Regions from separate parts of the Janthinobacterium sp. P210006 genome, predicted to be linked through region 1. Evidence: predicted binding sites of a transcription regulator. Region 1 holds the regulator's gene; the other holds the start of a gene.
What was found. The regulator LexA, encoded in region 1, represses DNA repair genes until DNA is damaged. The targets are predictions, from matches to a motif close to ACTGTATNNNNATACAGT.
Positions count from the first base shown of each region.

Region 2: a site for LexA is predicted at 2,414-2,431, ahead of VPH41_RS02090 (DNA topoisomerase IV subunit B). Genes of this name have one in related genera too.

Region 1 covers NZ_JAZARD010000001.1:1,301,906-1,308,961, forward strand. The annotation lists gene purF (amidophosphoribosyltransferase) at 1-1,220, shown strand, start outside; gene VPH41_RS05825 (cystathionine gamma-synthase family protein) at 1,329-2,570, shown strand; gene lexA (transcriptional repressor LexA) at 2,641-3,276, opposite strand; gene rpsF (30S ribosomal protein S6) at 3,552-3,938, shown strand; gene priB (primosomal replication protein N) at 3,959-4,258, shown strand; gene rpsR (30S ribosomal protein S18) at 4,284-4,574, shown strand; gene rplI (50S ribosomal protein L9) at 4,602-5,057, shown strand; gene VPH41_RS05855 (replicative DNA helicase) at 5,203-6,588, shown strand; gene VPH41_RS05860 (DUF47 domain-containing protein) at 6,683-7,056, shown strand, end outside.
Region 2 covers NZ_JAZARD010000001.1:469,389-476,444, forward strand. The annotation lists gene VPH41_RS02085 (molecular chaperone HscC) at 1-338, opposite strand, end outside; gene VPH41_RS02090 (DNA topoisomerase IV subunit B) at 338-2,335, opposite strand; gene kdpF (K(+)-transporting ATPase subunit F) at 2,798-2,887, shown strand; gene kdpA (potassium-transporting ATPase subunit KdpA) at 2,887-4,692, shown strand; gene kdpB (potassium-transporting ATPase subunit KdpB) at 4,702-6,780, shown strand; gene kdpC (potassium-transporting ATPase subunit KdpC) at 6,791-7,056, shown strand, end outside.

The sequences.
Region 1 (7,056 bases):
GCAACCTGACCAACTGGGAACAGTTGAAGCTGGAAATGTTCAAGAACGACCGCCGCCACATCAATACCGATTCCGACTCGGAAGTGCTGCTCAACGTGCTGGCGCATGAAATCCAGGAAGCGACGACGGGCCTGAACCTGGACCCGGAAGCTATCTTCAAGGCCGTTACCGTACTGAACCGCCGTGTCAAGGGCGGCTACGCTGCCGTGGCGCAAATCGCCGGCGTGGGCTTGCTGGCCTTCCGCGACCCGCACGGCATCCGTCCGCTGTGCCTGGGCATCAATGAAACGGAGCAAGGTCCTGAATACCTGATCGCCTCCGAATCCGTAGCCCTGGAAGGCATGGGCTTCCGCTTCGTGCGCGACATTGGTCCCGGCGAAGCCGTCTTCATCGACGCCGACAAGCAATTGCACAGCGCCCAGTGCGCCGACAATGCCAGCCTGAATCCCTGCGTGTTCGAATTCGTCTACCTGGCCCGTCCCGATTCCGTCATCGACGGCGCCTCCGTGTACGCCACGCGCCTGAAAATGGGCGAATACCTGGCCGAAAAGATCCGCGCCGAATTGCCTGGCGTGCATATCGACGTGGTCATGCCGATTCCCGATTCCTCGCGTCCGGCCGCCATCCAGCTGGCCATGGCGCTGAACATCGAGTACCGCGAAGGCTTCATCAAGAACCGCTACATCGGCCGTACCTTCATCATGCCGGGCCAGGCGGCGCGCAAGAAATCCGTGCGCCAGAAGCTCAACGCGATCCCGTCCGAATTCAAGGACAAGGTCGTGCTGCTGGTCGACGATTCCATCGTGCGCGGCACCACCAGCCGTGAAATCGTGCAGATGGCGCGTGAAGCGGGCGCGACGAAAGTCATCTTCGCTTCGGCTGCGCCACCGGTGATCTTCCCGAACGTGTATGGCATCGACATGCCGACGCGCGACGAACTGATCGCCTACGGCCGCACGACGGAAGAAGTGTGCCGCGAAATCACGGCCGACTACCTGGTGTACCAGGATATCGGCGCGCTCAAGCAGGCGATCGCCGACGTCAACCCGGCCCTGACCAACTTCGAGGCGTCGTGCTTCGACGGCGTGTATGTGACGGGCGACGTGTCGCAGGAGTACCTGGACCGCCTGGAATATGCGCGCCACCATCCGAAGGCGGCAGCGCCCGAAGATACGCCCCGTTCCCAGCTGAACCTGAACCTGGCAACGACAGAAGCATAAGTAACCTGCCCGGCCGATGCCGGGCATTTTTTCGGGGGCGCACTTTCCGGTGCGGCCCCAGCACTTGCCTTGGGTTAAGCGGCAAGGCGAGCATTTGGAACTTCCACCATGACCACCAATAAAACCTACGGCTTCACCACCACCATCTTGCATAACGACCGCCGCAAGGGCATCGAACATGGCTCGCTGCACAAGCCCGTGCACACTTCCGTTGCCTTCGGCTACGCCGATGCGCGCCAGCTCGCTTCCGTGTTCCAGGGCAAGGAGCCAGGCTTCCGCTATGGCCGCCAGGGCAATCCGACCGTGTCCGCGCTGGAAGACAAGGTCAACAAGATGGAAGACGGCGTGGCGACCCTGTGCTTCGCCACGGGCATGGGCGCCATCGGCGCCGTGGTGCAATCGTTGCTGCGCGCGGGCGACCATGTCGTGTCGTCGGCCTTTTTGTTTGGTAATACCAACAGCCTGTGGCAAACGGTGACGGGGCAGGGCATCGCCGTGTCGTTCGTCGACGCCACCGACGTGGCCCATGTGGCGGCCGCCATCACGCCGGCCACGCGCATCGTGTTTGTCGAAACCATCGCCAATCCCCGCACGCAGATCGCCGACCTGAAAAAAATCGGCGACTTGTGCCGCGAAAAGGGCATCCTGTACATCGTCGACAACACCATGACGACGCCATATCTGTTCCGCCCGAAAGCCGTGGGCGCGGGCCTAGTGGTGAACGCCTTGACGAAATCCATCGGCGGTCACGGCAATGCGCTGGGCGGCAGCTTGACGGATACGGGCGTGTTCGACTGGACGCAGTACCCGAACATCTTTGAAAACTATAAAAAGGCGGCGCCGGCGCAGTGGGGCATCGCGCAGATCCGCGCCAAGGCCTTGCGCGACTTCGGTGCCTCGCTGGGTCCGGAAGCGGCGCACCATATCGCCGTCGGCGCGGAAACCATGGCCTTGCGCATGGACCGCACCTGCTCGAACGCGCTGGCGCTGGCCACCATGCTGGCCGCGGACCCGCGCGTGGCAGCCGTGCACTATCCGGGCTTGCCGTCGCACCCGCAGCATGCGCTGGCGACGGAATTGTTCCGCAGCTACGGTTCCCTGTTCAGCTTTGAATTGAAGGATGGCATCGACTGCTTCGATTTCCTCAATCGCCTGCATTTGGCCATTCCAGCGAGTAACCTGGGCGACACGCGCACCCTGGTCATTCCCGTCGCCCACACGATTTTCTATGAGATGGGTGCCGAGCGGCGCGCCAGCATGGGGATTGCCGAGTCCTTGATCCGCGTTTCCGTGGGCATCGAAGATGAGGCCGATCTGCTCGACGACTTCAAAAACGCACTGGACCTTTAAACAGCCGCGCGCCATGTGAAAAGGGCCGCAACAGTCATGCTGTTGCGGCCCTTTCCGTGCCTGCAGCGATTTAATGCCAGCTACGCATGAGGCCGACAGCCAGCCCTTCCAGGGCAAACTCATCTTCCGGCGAGACGGTGATCACCTTGAAGTCGGGGTTTTCCGGCAGCAGTTCGATGACGGAACCCGTCTTCTTGTAGCGCTTGACGGTGACTTCGTCGCCGATGCGGGCGACGACGATCTGGCCATTCTTGGCGCTGTCGACCTTCTTGACGGCCAATAAGTCGCCATCCATGATGCCGGCGTCGCGCATGGACCAGCCTCGCACCTTGAGCAGGAAGTCGGGCTTGGCCGAGAACAGGGCCGGATCCACGTTGTAGCTCGCTTCCAGGTTTTCCTGCGCCAGGATGGGCGAACCGGCCGCCACCCGGCCGATCAGGGGCAGCGACATCAGCAGTGCTGCCGGCACTTTCGACGGCAGCGCTTCGGCGGCGGCGCCGATCAGGCGGATGCCGCGCGAGGTACCGGGCGAAATCTCGATGGCGCCCTTGCGGGCCAGGGCCTGCAAATGCTCTTCGGCCGCATTGGCCGACTTGAAACCCAGTTCATTGGCGATTTCGGCACGGGTGGGAGGAAACCCCGTATTTTCAATCGCGTCCTTGATCAGGTTCAGGATTTGTTCTTGTCGTGCTGTCAGCTTGATCATGAGCGGTGGGTGCATACTAAAATGCTGTCTATATGAACAGTCTGTATTTTTGTACAGTATCGCCCACTATGCAAGGGGATTTCCGTGTTTTGGGTGGATTTCGCAAGAAATAGTCATTCGCGGGGCAAAAACAGGGCGGTGCACGGGCTTTCCGGGCGCTTGTGGAAGGAATGATTGAAACGTTTGCAAAAGGCGGTTATAATCTTCGGCTGACCTTCCCACACCCGTCTTGACGCCGGGGTGGGCGATTATCAATCCGACCTGAAGGAGTTTGCATGCGTCATTATGAAATAGTCTTTATCGTCCATCCGGACCAAAGCGAGCAAGTGCCCGCGATGATCGAACGCTACAAAGCCAGCGTAACCACCCGCGGCGGTTCGGTTCACCGCGTGGAAGATTGGGGCCGCCGTCAAATGGCTTACTCGATCCAAAAGCTGCCTAAAGCACACTACATCTGCCTGAACATCGAATGCGACAACGAGACCCTGGTCGAGTTGGAAACAGCATTCAAATTCAATGATGCCGTGTTGCGTCACCTGACCGTTAAAATGAAGAAAGCTGAAACAGCTCCTTCGCCGATGATGAAATCGGTACAACGCGAAGACGCGGCCAAAAGCCACCGCACCGAAGCACCAGCAGCCGCTCCAGCCGCAGCCGCTTAATTTTTGACCAGGATCGTGCGCTGAACCAGCTACAAGTAACCGCCATCATTGCCGAGCGCGAAATATTGCGCTATACCCCGGCAGGGCTGCCGATTGTGAATGCAGTATTGCAGCACAGTTCGCAGCAGATGGAAGCAGGGATTGCCCGTTTGACCGAGTTTGATGTTGCCGCGCTAGCCGCTGGCGAAATCTCAGGCCGGTTCAGTCAGGCAAGCTTGGGCGGGGTGTATCAGTTCACGGGTTTCCTGGCCAGAAAGAGCCGCAACAGCAAGAGTTTGGTGTTTCACATCATTGATTTTAGTGCAGTCATTCCCGACTAGCGCATTTTAGATACAGGAGCCTGACATGGCATTCGGTAAAAAGTTCGACAAAAATAAGCTCAAGCTTAAAGAAAAACGCAAACAGCAAAACCCTTTGTTCAAACGTAAGAAGTTCTGCCGCTTCACGGCAGCTCACGTTGAGCAAGTCGACTACAAAGACGTCGACACGCTGAAAGACTTCGTCCAGGAAAACGGCAAGATCATGCCAGCACGCCTGACCGGTACCAAAGCGCACTACCAGCGCCAAGTCGACACCGCAATCAAGCGCGCTCGCTTCCTCGCGCTGCTGCCATACACCGATCTGCACCACGCTTAATCGGTCAGATATTCCTGGAGAAGAACTATGCAAATCATTCTGTTAGAAAAAGTTGTAAACGTCGGTAACCTCGGCGAAGTCGTCAAAGTCAAAGACGGTTACGCACGTAACTTCCTGATCCCGCAACGCCTGGCACGTCGTGCTACGGCAACCGCTGTGGCTGAATTCGAAGTCAAGCGCGCCGAACTGGAAAAAGCTGCAGCTGCCAAACTGGCCGCATCGCAAGCCCAAGGCGAAAAACTGAGCGGCCTGACCGTTCAAGTTGCTCAAAAAGCTGGCGTCGATGGCCGTCTGTTCGGTTCCGTCACCAACTTCGACATCGCTGAAGCGCTGACCAAGCAAGGTTTTGCTGTTGAAAAAGCACAAATCCGCATGCCTACCGGCCCGCTGAAGATCGTTGGCGAGCACAACGTTTCGGTTGCTCTGCACACCGACGTGGTTGTGGAAGTTGTTATCGCTGTCGTACCAGACGCGAACGCGTAATCGTCTGCGGGCCTGGCCCGCAAGCGCTACCGTACAGTAAAGCACTATGAAAAGCCGGGTTCGCCCGGCTTTTTTGTGGCCTTTTTTTCGCGCAATTTCAGCCCTTTATTTTTGCCAGTACGCCGAAGCAGGTATAATTCGCGCCATGAACGCCCCCTCTGATCCGCAACTGGATTCCCTCCGTATTCCGCCGCACTCGATCGAAGCAGAACAATCCGTTATCGGTGGTCTGCTGCGCGACAATGCAGCGTATGACCGCATCGCCGACTTCATGCATGCGGAGGATTTCTATCGCTATGACCATCGCATCATCTTCGAGCAAATCGTCAAGATGGTTAACGCTTCCAAGCCAGCCGATGTCATTACTGTTTTTGAAACCCTGACCCAGCTCGGCAAGGCCGATGATGTGGGTGGACTCGCTTACCTGAACGCCATGGCGCAAAACACGCCATCGGCCGCGAACATCCGGCGCTACGCCGAGATCGTGCGCGACCGCGGCGTGCTGCGCAAACTCATCACCGTCGCCGACGATATCTCGGGCACGGCCTTCAGCCCGCAAGGCAAGGAAGTCAAGCAGATGCTTGACGAGGCCGAGTCGAAGATCTTCGCCATCGCCGAAGAAGGCGCGCGCGGCGCCCAGGGCTGGACCGCCATCCAGCCCCTGCTGACGCAAGTGGTCGAGCGCATCGACGAACTGTACAGCCGCGACAACCAGAGTGAAATCACGGGCGTGCCCACCGGTTTCATCGACCTCGATCGCATGACCTCCGGTCTGCAGCCGGGCGACCTGGTGATCGTGGCGGGCCGTCCATCGATGGGCAAGACGGCGTTTTCCGTCAACATCGGCGAAAACGTGGCCATCGACAGCGGCTTGCCCGTGGCCGTGTTCTCGATGGAGATGGGCGGCGCCCAGCTGGCCATGCGTATGCTGGGCTCCGTCGGCCAGCTGGACCAGCATCGTCTGCGCACGGGCCGCCTGAACGACGAAGACTGGCCGCGCCTGACGAATGCGATCCAGAAGATGAACGACGCCCAGTTGTACATCGATGAAACGCCGGCGCTCAACTCGATCGAATTGCGCGCCCGCTCGCGCCGCCTGTCGCGTCAATGCGGCAAGCTGGGCCTGATCATCGTCGATTACTTGCAGCTGATGTCGGCCAATACGCCGGGCGACAACCGCGCCACGGAGATTTCCGAGATTTCACGGGGCTTGAAAGGCCTGGCGAAAGAACTCGGCTGTCCCGTGATCGCCCTGTCCCAGCTGAACCGCTCGCTGGAACAACGCCCGAACAAGCGTCCCGTCATGTCCGACTTGCGCGAATCGGGCGCTATCGAGCAGGATGCCGACGTGATCCTGTTCATTTACCGCGACGAGGTGTATAACCCCGACTCGCCGGACAAGGGGACGGCCGAAATCATCATCGGTAAACAACGTAACGGTCCAATCGGCAGCATCCGCCTCACCTTCATGGGGCAGTACACCAAATTTGGCAATTACAGTGGTGGCCTGGCGCTTTACCAAGGCGACTAAGACTCAGCAGCACTGGCAATTCCATCGGCCGCCCCCGACAACGGGGCGGCTTTCTGTAGTAAATAACACGACTCAATGCTTAACGGAGAATGACATGTTTGGACGCTTGATGCCCACTGAGGGCAAGTTTTTTGAATTGTTTAACCAGCACGCGGAACTGTGCGTCAAGGGCGCCAAAGAGATGCTCGGCCTGATGACCAATTTCGACGACCTGGAAAACCGCGTACATGCGATCGAAAGCATCGAGAAACAGGCGGACAAAGTCACCTACGCCACCGTGGAAATGCTGCACAAGACCTTCATCACGCCGATCGACCGCGATGACATCCACCAGCTGATCACGCGCCAGGACGACATTCTGGACTTGCTGGAAGATGCGGCGCAAACCGTTTCGCTGTATGACCTGAAAGCCGTCACGCCGGAAGCCAAGCGCCTGGCCGAACTGGTGCTGGCCTGTACCGAGAAAGT
Region 2 (7,056 bases), 830 kb from region 1:
ATGGCTTCCTCGACCTTGTGGCCCAGGAAGGCTTCCGCATCTTCCTTCAGCGCGCGCAGTACCATCGACGACAGCTCTTCCGGACGGAATTGCTGCGTGCCGAGGGTGATTTTCTTTTCGCTGCCCATGTAGCGCTTGAAGACGGCCGCCGTCAGCTGCGGGTGCGTCTGCAGGCGCTCGCGCGCGGCGCGGCCCACCAGCACGGTGCCGTCGTCATCGATGCTCACGCACGACGGCGTCAGGTGTTCGCCCAGCGCATTCGGGATGATGGAAGCCTTGCCGTCGCGCCAGATGGCGACCAGGCTGTTGGTGGTGCCCAGGTCGATGCCGATGATCATCAGATATCCGCCTCCGCCTCATTGCCGTGTTCCTCGATCCAGGCACGGCGTCCTGCGGCCTCGCCCTTGCCCATCAGCATATTGAAGCGGGCGGCGGACGTCATGTGGTCGATTTCACCGAGCGTGACGGGCAGCAGGCGGCGCGTGTCCGGGTTCATCGTCGTTTCCCACAGCTGCTCGGCGTTCATCTCGCCCAGGCCCTTGAAGCGCGAGATCGACCAGGCGCCCTGTTTCACGCCTTCCTTGCGCAGCTTGTCCTCGATGGCCAGCAGTTCGCCGTCGTCGAGCGCGTAGATTTTCTGCATTGGCTTCTTGCCGCGCGCCGGCGCGTCCACGCGGTACAGGGGCGGACGGGCGATGCAGATGTGGCCCTTGTTGATCAGCGCGGGGAAGTGCTTGAAGAACAGGGTCAGCAGCAATACCTGGATGTGCGAGCCGTCCACGTCCGCATCGGACAGGATGCAGATCTTGCCGTAGCGCAGACCGGACAGGTCGGGCGTGTCGCCGATGCTGTGCGGGTCGACGCCGATGGCGACGGCAATATCGTGGATCTCGTTATTGGCGAACAGGCGGTCGCGGTCCGTTTCCCACGAGTTCAGGACCTTGCCGCGCAGGGGCAGGATCGCCTGGAATTCCTTGTCGCGGCCCATCTTGGCCGAGCCGCCCGCCGAGTCGCCCTCGACGAGGAACAGTTCATTGCGCGCGATGTCCGACGATTCGCAGTCCGTCAGCTTGCCGGGCAGGACGGCCACACCCGAGGATTTCTTCTTTTCCACTTTCTGCAGCGAGCGCTGGCGCGATTGCGCCTGCTTGATCACCAGTTCGGCCAGCTTCTTGCCATAGTCGACGTGCTGGTTCAGCCACAGTTCCAGCGGCGGCTTGGCGAAGGTCGAGACCAGGCGCACGGCGTCGCGCGAATTGAGGCGTTCCTTGATCTGGCCCTGGAATTGCGGGTCCAGCACTTTCGCCGACAGCACGAATGAAGCGCGCGCGAACACGTCTTCGGGCAGCAGTTTCACGCCCTTGGGCAGCAGCGAGTGCATTTCGACGAAGTTTTTCACGGCGCCGAACAGGCCGTCGCGCAAGCCCGATTCGTGCGTGCCGCCATTCGAGGTGGGAATCAGGTTGACATACGATTCGCGCACGATGGCGCCTTCTTCCGTCCATGCCACCACCCAGGCGGCGCCTTCGCCTTCGGCAAAGCCTTCCGAGTCCGGGCCCGCATATTGCGCGCCTTCGAACAGGGGAATCAGGGTTTCGCCATTCGAGACCTGCGCCAGCGATTCGGTCAGGTAGCCGCGCAAGCCTTCCGCGTACAGCCAGGTCTGCGTATCGCCCGTTTTCGCGTTGGTGAGCGTGACGGTGACGCCGGGCAGCAGCACGGCTTTCGAGCGCAGCAGGCGTTGCAGCTCGGTTTGCGAGATGTTCGGCGAGTCAAAATACTTCGCGTCGGGCCAGGCCGTCACGCGCGTGCCGGACTTCTTGCCGTCGCGCGGGGCGGGGCGCGAATTCAGCGGTTCGATCACGTCGCCATTGGCAAATACCATGTGGTGCAGGCCGTTGCCGTCGCTTTCCTTGCGCCAGACGGTGATTTCCAGGCGCGTGGACAGCGCATTGGTGACGGACACGCCGACGCCGTGCAGGCCGCCCGAGAACGCGTAGGCGCCGCCCGAACCCTTGTCGAACTTGCCGCCCGCGTGCAGCCGTGTAAACACGATTTCCACCGTCGGCACGCCTTCTTCCGGGTGCAGGCCGACGGGAATGCCGCGGCCATTGTCTTCCACGGTGATGCTGCCATCCGTGTTTTGCGTGACGGCGATATGCGTGCAATGACCGCCCAGCGCCTCGTCGGAGGCATTGTCGATCACTTCCTGAATGATGTGCAGCGGATTTTCAGTGCGGGTGTACATCCCCGGGCGCTGCTTGACGGGTTCCAGTCCTTTCAGGACACGGATGGATGATTCGCTGTAGTCGGATGCTGGTTTTTTAGTGGCCATACGTGTTCAAGCTAATAAAGACAGTGGTTGGAACGCCAGGCCAGGGCACTGCATGGCGCAATGACAGCGGCGGCGATAGCTGTATGAATATACAGTATATCCCGTCCAGCGTCACTGGGGGAGGGCAGTGCGGCAGGCATGGCGTCCTTGTGCGGACGCTCGCGCATTCTATCTTGTCCCGCGAGCAATAGCGCTACTCCAGGGCAACAACAGTGCGCTGCGCGCGTGGTTTGGCGCCAATTGTGATGGATTTTATGCGGTAAAGCCCCCGTTTTTACATCTTGTTTACAGCTGCCTCCCCAGTCTTTACGAATTTTTTAGACCCTTTTGGCTAATCTGCACACTATCAAAACAAACCTGAATGAGGGTGGGAATGGATATCGTGTATCTCGGCTTGATTGCCGTGTTTTTCGTCGTGGCAGCCGGCTTTGCCGTCGCCTGCGACAAATTAGGGAGCGTCAAATGAACGCGTTTTATGTGCTGGGCGCCGTCGTGTCGGCTGGCCTGTTCGTGTACCTGCTGGTGGCGCTGCTGAAGGCGGAGGAACTGTGATGACGACGCAATCGATATTGCTGCTGGTGGCTTTCCTGGCCGTGCTGCTGGCCGCCGGCTATCCGCTGGGCCTGTACATGGCCAAGGTGGCTGGCGATGGCCCCGTGCGCGGCTTGGGCTGGCTTCAGAAGCTGGAAAACCTGCTGTACCGCTGGTCCGGCCTGCCTGCCGACAAGGCCATGGGCTGGAAAAGCTACGCCATCGCCCTGATCGTCTTCAATACCGTGGGCGCCGTCTTCGTGTACGGCCTGCAGCGCCTGCAGGGCTTTTTGCCCTTGAATCCCCAGGGCCTGGGCGCCGTCAGCCCCGATTCCTCGTTCAATACCACCGTCAGCTTCGTCGCCAATACCAACTGGCAGGGCTATGGCGGCGAGCAGACCATGAGCTACCTGACCCAGATGCTGGGCCTGGCGTGCCAGAACTTCTTTTCGGCCGCTACCGGCATTGCCGTGATCTTCGCGCTGGTGCGCGGCTTCGCCTCGCGCTCGGGCAAATCGATCGGCAATTTCTGGGTCGACCTGGTGCGCTCCACCCTGTACATCCTGCTGCCGCTGTCGCTGGCCCTGTCCGTCGTCTTCATGGGCGAAGGCATGATCCAGAATTTTTCCGCCTACAAGGAAGTGACCCTGCTCGACCACGTGGCGTATGAAACGCCGAAAGTGACGGCCGACGGCCAGCCCGTGCTGGACGCCGCCGGCAAGCCCGTGATGGAAGCGCAGGTGGCGACGACGCAGACGATCGCCATGGGCCCCGTCGCGTCGCAGGAATCGATCAAGCTGCTGGGCACGAATGGCGGCGGCTTCTTCAACGCCAACTCTTCGCATCCGTACGAAAACCCCACCGTGCTGTCGAACTTCCTGCAGATGCTGGCCATCTTCATCATTCCCGCCGGCCTGTGCTTCACGTTCGGCCGCATGGTGGGCGACATGCGCCAGGGCTGGGCCGTGCTGGCCGCCATGACCCTGATCTTTGTCGTCATGACGGCCGGCGTGATGAGCGCCGAGCAGCAAGCCAATCCCGCCTTGCAAGCGCTGGGCGTGGACCAGCAGGCCAGCAGCCTGCAATCGGGCGGCAATATGGAAGGCAAGGAAACGCGCTTCGGCATCAGTTCGTCGACCCTGTTCGCGGCGGTGACGACGGCGGCATCGTGCGGCGCCGTCAATTCCATGCACGATTCCTACATGCCCCTGGGCGGCATGGTGCCGCTGCTGCTGATGCAGTTCGGCGAAGTGATTTTCGGCGGCGTGGGCACGGGCCTGTACGGCATGCTGATGTTCGCCATCCTGGCCGTCTTCATCGCCGGCCTGATGATAGGCCGCACGCCTGAATACCTGGGCAAGAAAATCCAGGCCTATGAAATGAAGATGGTGTCGCTGGCCATCCTGGTCACGCCGGCCCTCGTATTGACGGGCACGGCGATTGCCGTGATGGTCGAACCGGGCACGGTGGGCGTGGCCAATCCGGGCGCGCACGGTTTTTCCGAAATCCTGTACGCCTTCACGTCGGCGGCCAACAACAACGGCAGCGCGTTTGCCGGCCTGTCCGCCAACACGCCGTTCTATAACGTGATGCTGGCGATCGCCATGTGGTTCGGCCGTTTCGGCGTAATCGTGCCTGTGCTGGCCGTGGCCGGTTCGCTGGCGGGCAAGCAGCGCCTGTCGGTCAATGCCGGCACCATGCCCACGCACGGCCCCATGTTCATCGGCTTGCTGATCGGCGTGGTGGTGCTGGTCGGCGTGCTCAATTACGTTCCCGCGCTGGCCCTGGGCCCGATCGTGGAACACCTGCAACTTTTCACAAAATAAGAGGCTACCATGTCACGCACAAGCCTGACCTTGTTCGATTCCGCACTGATTGGCCCCGCCATCGTCGATGCGTTCAAAAAACTCGACCCCCGCACGCAGTGGCGCAGCCCCGTGATGTTCGTCGTCTACGTGGGCAGCATCATCACCACCCTGCTGGCCATCCAGGCCCTGAATGGCCAGGGTGAAGCGCCGTTCGGCTTCATCGTCGCCGTCGCCGTCTGGCTGTGGTTCACCGTGCTGTTCGCGAACTTCGCCGAAGCGCTGGCCGAAGGCCGCAGCAAGGCGCAGGCGGCCTCGCTGCGCGCCTTGAAACAGACGGTGATGGCGAAAAAAATGCAGACGCCGAAATACGGCACGCCCTGGCTGCCCACGCCGGCCACCGACCTGCGCAAGGGCATGACGGTGCTGGTCGAGGCGGGCGACGTGATTCCCGCCGACGGCGAAGTGACGGCCGGCGTGGCCTCCGTCGACGAGAGCGCCATCACGGGCGAATCGGCGCCCGTGATCCGCGAATCGGGCGGCGATTTTTCCGCCGTCACGGGCGGCACCCGCGTGCTGTCGGACTGGCTGCTGGTGCGCGTTTCCGTCAATCCGGGCGAAGCGTTCATCGACCGCATGATCGCCATGGTCGAAGGCGCCAAGCGCCAGAAGACACCGAACGAGATCGCCCTGACGATCCTGCTCGTGGCCCTGTCCATCGTCTTCCTGATCGTCACCGTGACCCTGCTGCCGTATTCGCTGTTTTCCGTGGCGGCGGCCGGCAGCGGCACGCCCGTCACGATCACCGTGCTGATCGCGCTGCTCGTGTGCCTGATCCCGACCACCATCGGCGGCCTGCTGTCGGCCATCGGCGTGGCCGGCATGAGCCGCATGATGCAGGCCAATGTGATCGCCACGTCGGGCCGCGCCGTGGAAGCGGCGGGCGACGTGGACGTGCTGCTGCTCGATAAAACCGGCACCATCACCCTGGGCAACCGCCAGGCGTCGAGCTTTGTACCGGCGCCCGGCGTGACGGAGCAGCAACTGGCCGACGCGGCGCAACTGGCTTCCCTGGCCGATGAAACGCCGGAAGGCCGCAGCATCGTCGTGCTGGCCAAGCAGAAGTTCAATATCCGCGAACGCGAGATGGGCAACCTGCACGCCACCTTCGTACCGTTCACGGCGCAAACGCGCATGAGCGGCGTGGATATTCCGGGCGAACAGCAGGTGCGCCAGCTGCGCAAGGGCGCGGCCGATTCCATGAAAAAGTATGTGGAAGCGCTGGGCCAGCCGTATCCGGCCGAGGTGGCGCGCGCCGTCGACGATATCGCGCGCCGCGGCAGCACGCCGCTGGTGGTGGTCGACGACGGCCGCGTCATGGGCGTGGTGGAACTGAAGGATATCGTCAAGGGCGGCATCAAGGAGCGCTTTGCGGAATTGCGCCGCATGGGCATCAAGACGGTGATGATCACGGGCGACAACAAGCTGACGGCAGCGGCCATCGCCGCCGAAGCGGGCGTCGACGATTTCCTCGCCGAAGCGACGCCCGAAGACAAGCTCAAACTGATTCGCAGCTACCAGTCCGAAGGCCGCCTCGTGGCCATGACGGGCGACGGCACCAACGATGCGCCTGCGCTGGCCCAGGCCGACGTGGCCGTGGCCATGAATTCGGGCACGCAGGCGGCCAAGGAGGCGGGCAATATGGTCGATCTGGATTCGAATCCCACCAAGCTGCTGGAAATCGTCGAGATCGGCAAGCAGATGCTGATGACGCGCGGTTCGCTGACGACGTTCTCGATCTCGAACGACATCGCCAAGTACTTCGCCATCATCCCGGCCGCCTTCGTGGGCACGTATCCGCAGCTGAAGGCGCTCGACATCATGCACCTGGCCAGCCCCGCCTCGGCCATCATGTCGGCCGTGATCTTCAATGCGCTGATCATCGTCGTGCTGATCCCGCTGGCCCTGAAGGGCGTGCAATACCGCGCCATCGGCGCGGCCAGCCTGTTGCGCCGCAACCTGCTGATCTACGGCCTGGGCGGCATCATCCTGCCCTTCATCGGGATCAAGCTGATCGACATGCTGCTGTCCGCCCTCAATTTAGTCTAAAGGAACCATCATGAGCACTATCGTACGTCCCGCCCTGGTCCTGTTTGCCGCGCTGACCGTGATCTGCGGCGTCGTCTATCCGTTTGCCACGGCCGGCATCGGCCAGCTGGCTTTCAACGATGAAGTCAACGGCAGCATCGTCGAGCGCGGCGGCAAGCCAGTCGGCTCGAGCCTGATCGGCCAGTCCTTCACCTCGCCCAAGTACTTCTGGGGCCGGCCATCGGCCACCGCGCCGATGGCGAACAATGGCGCCGGTTCGGGCGGCTCCAACCAGGG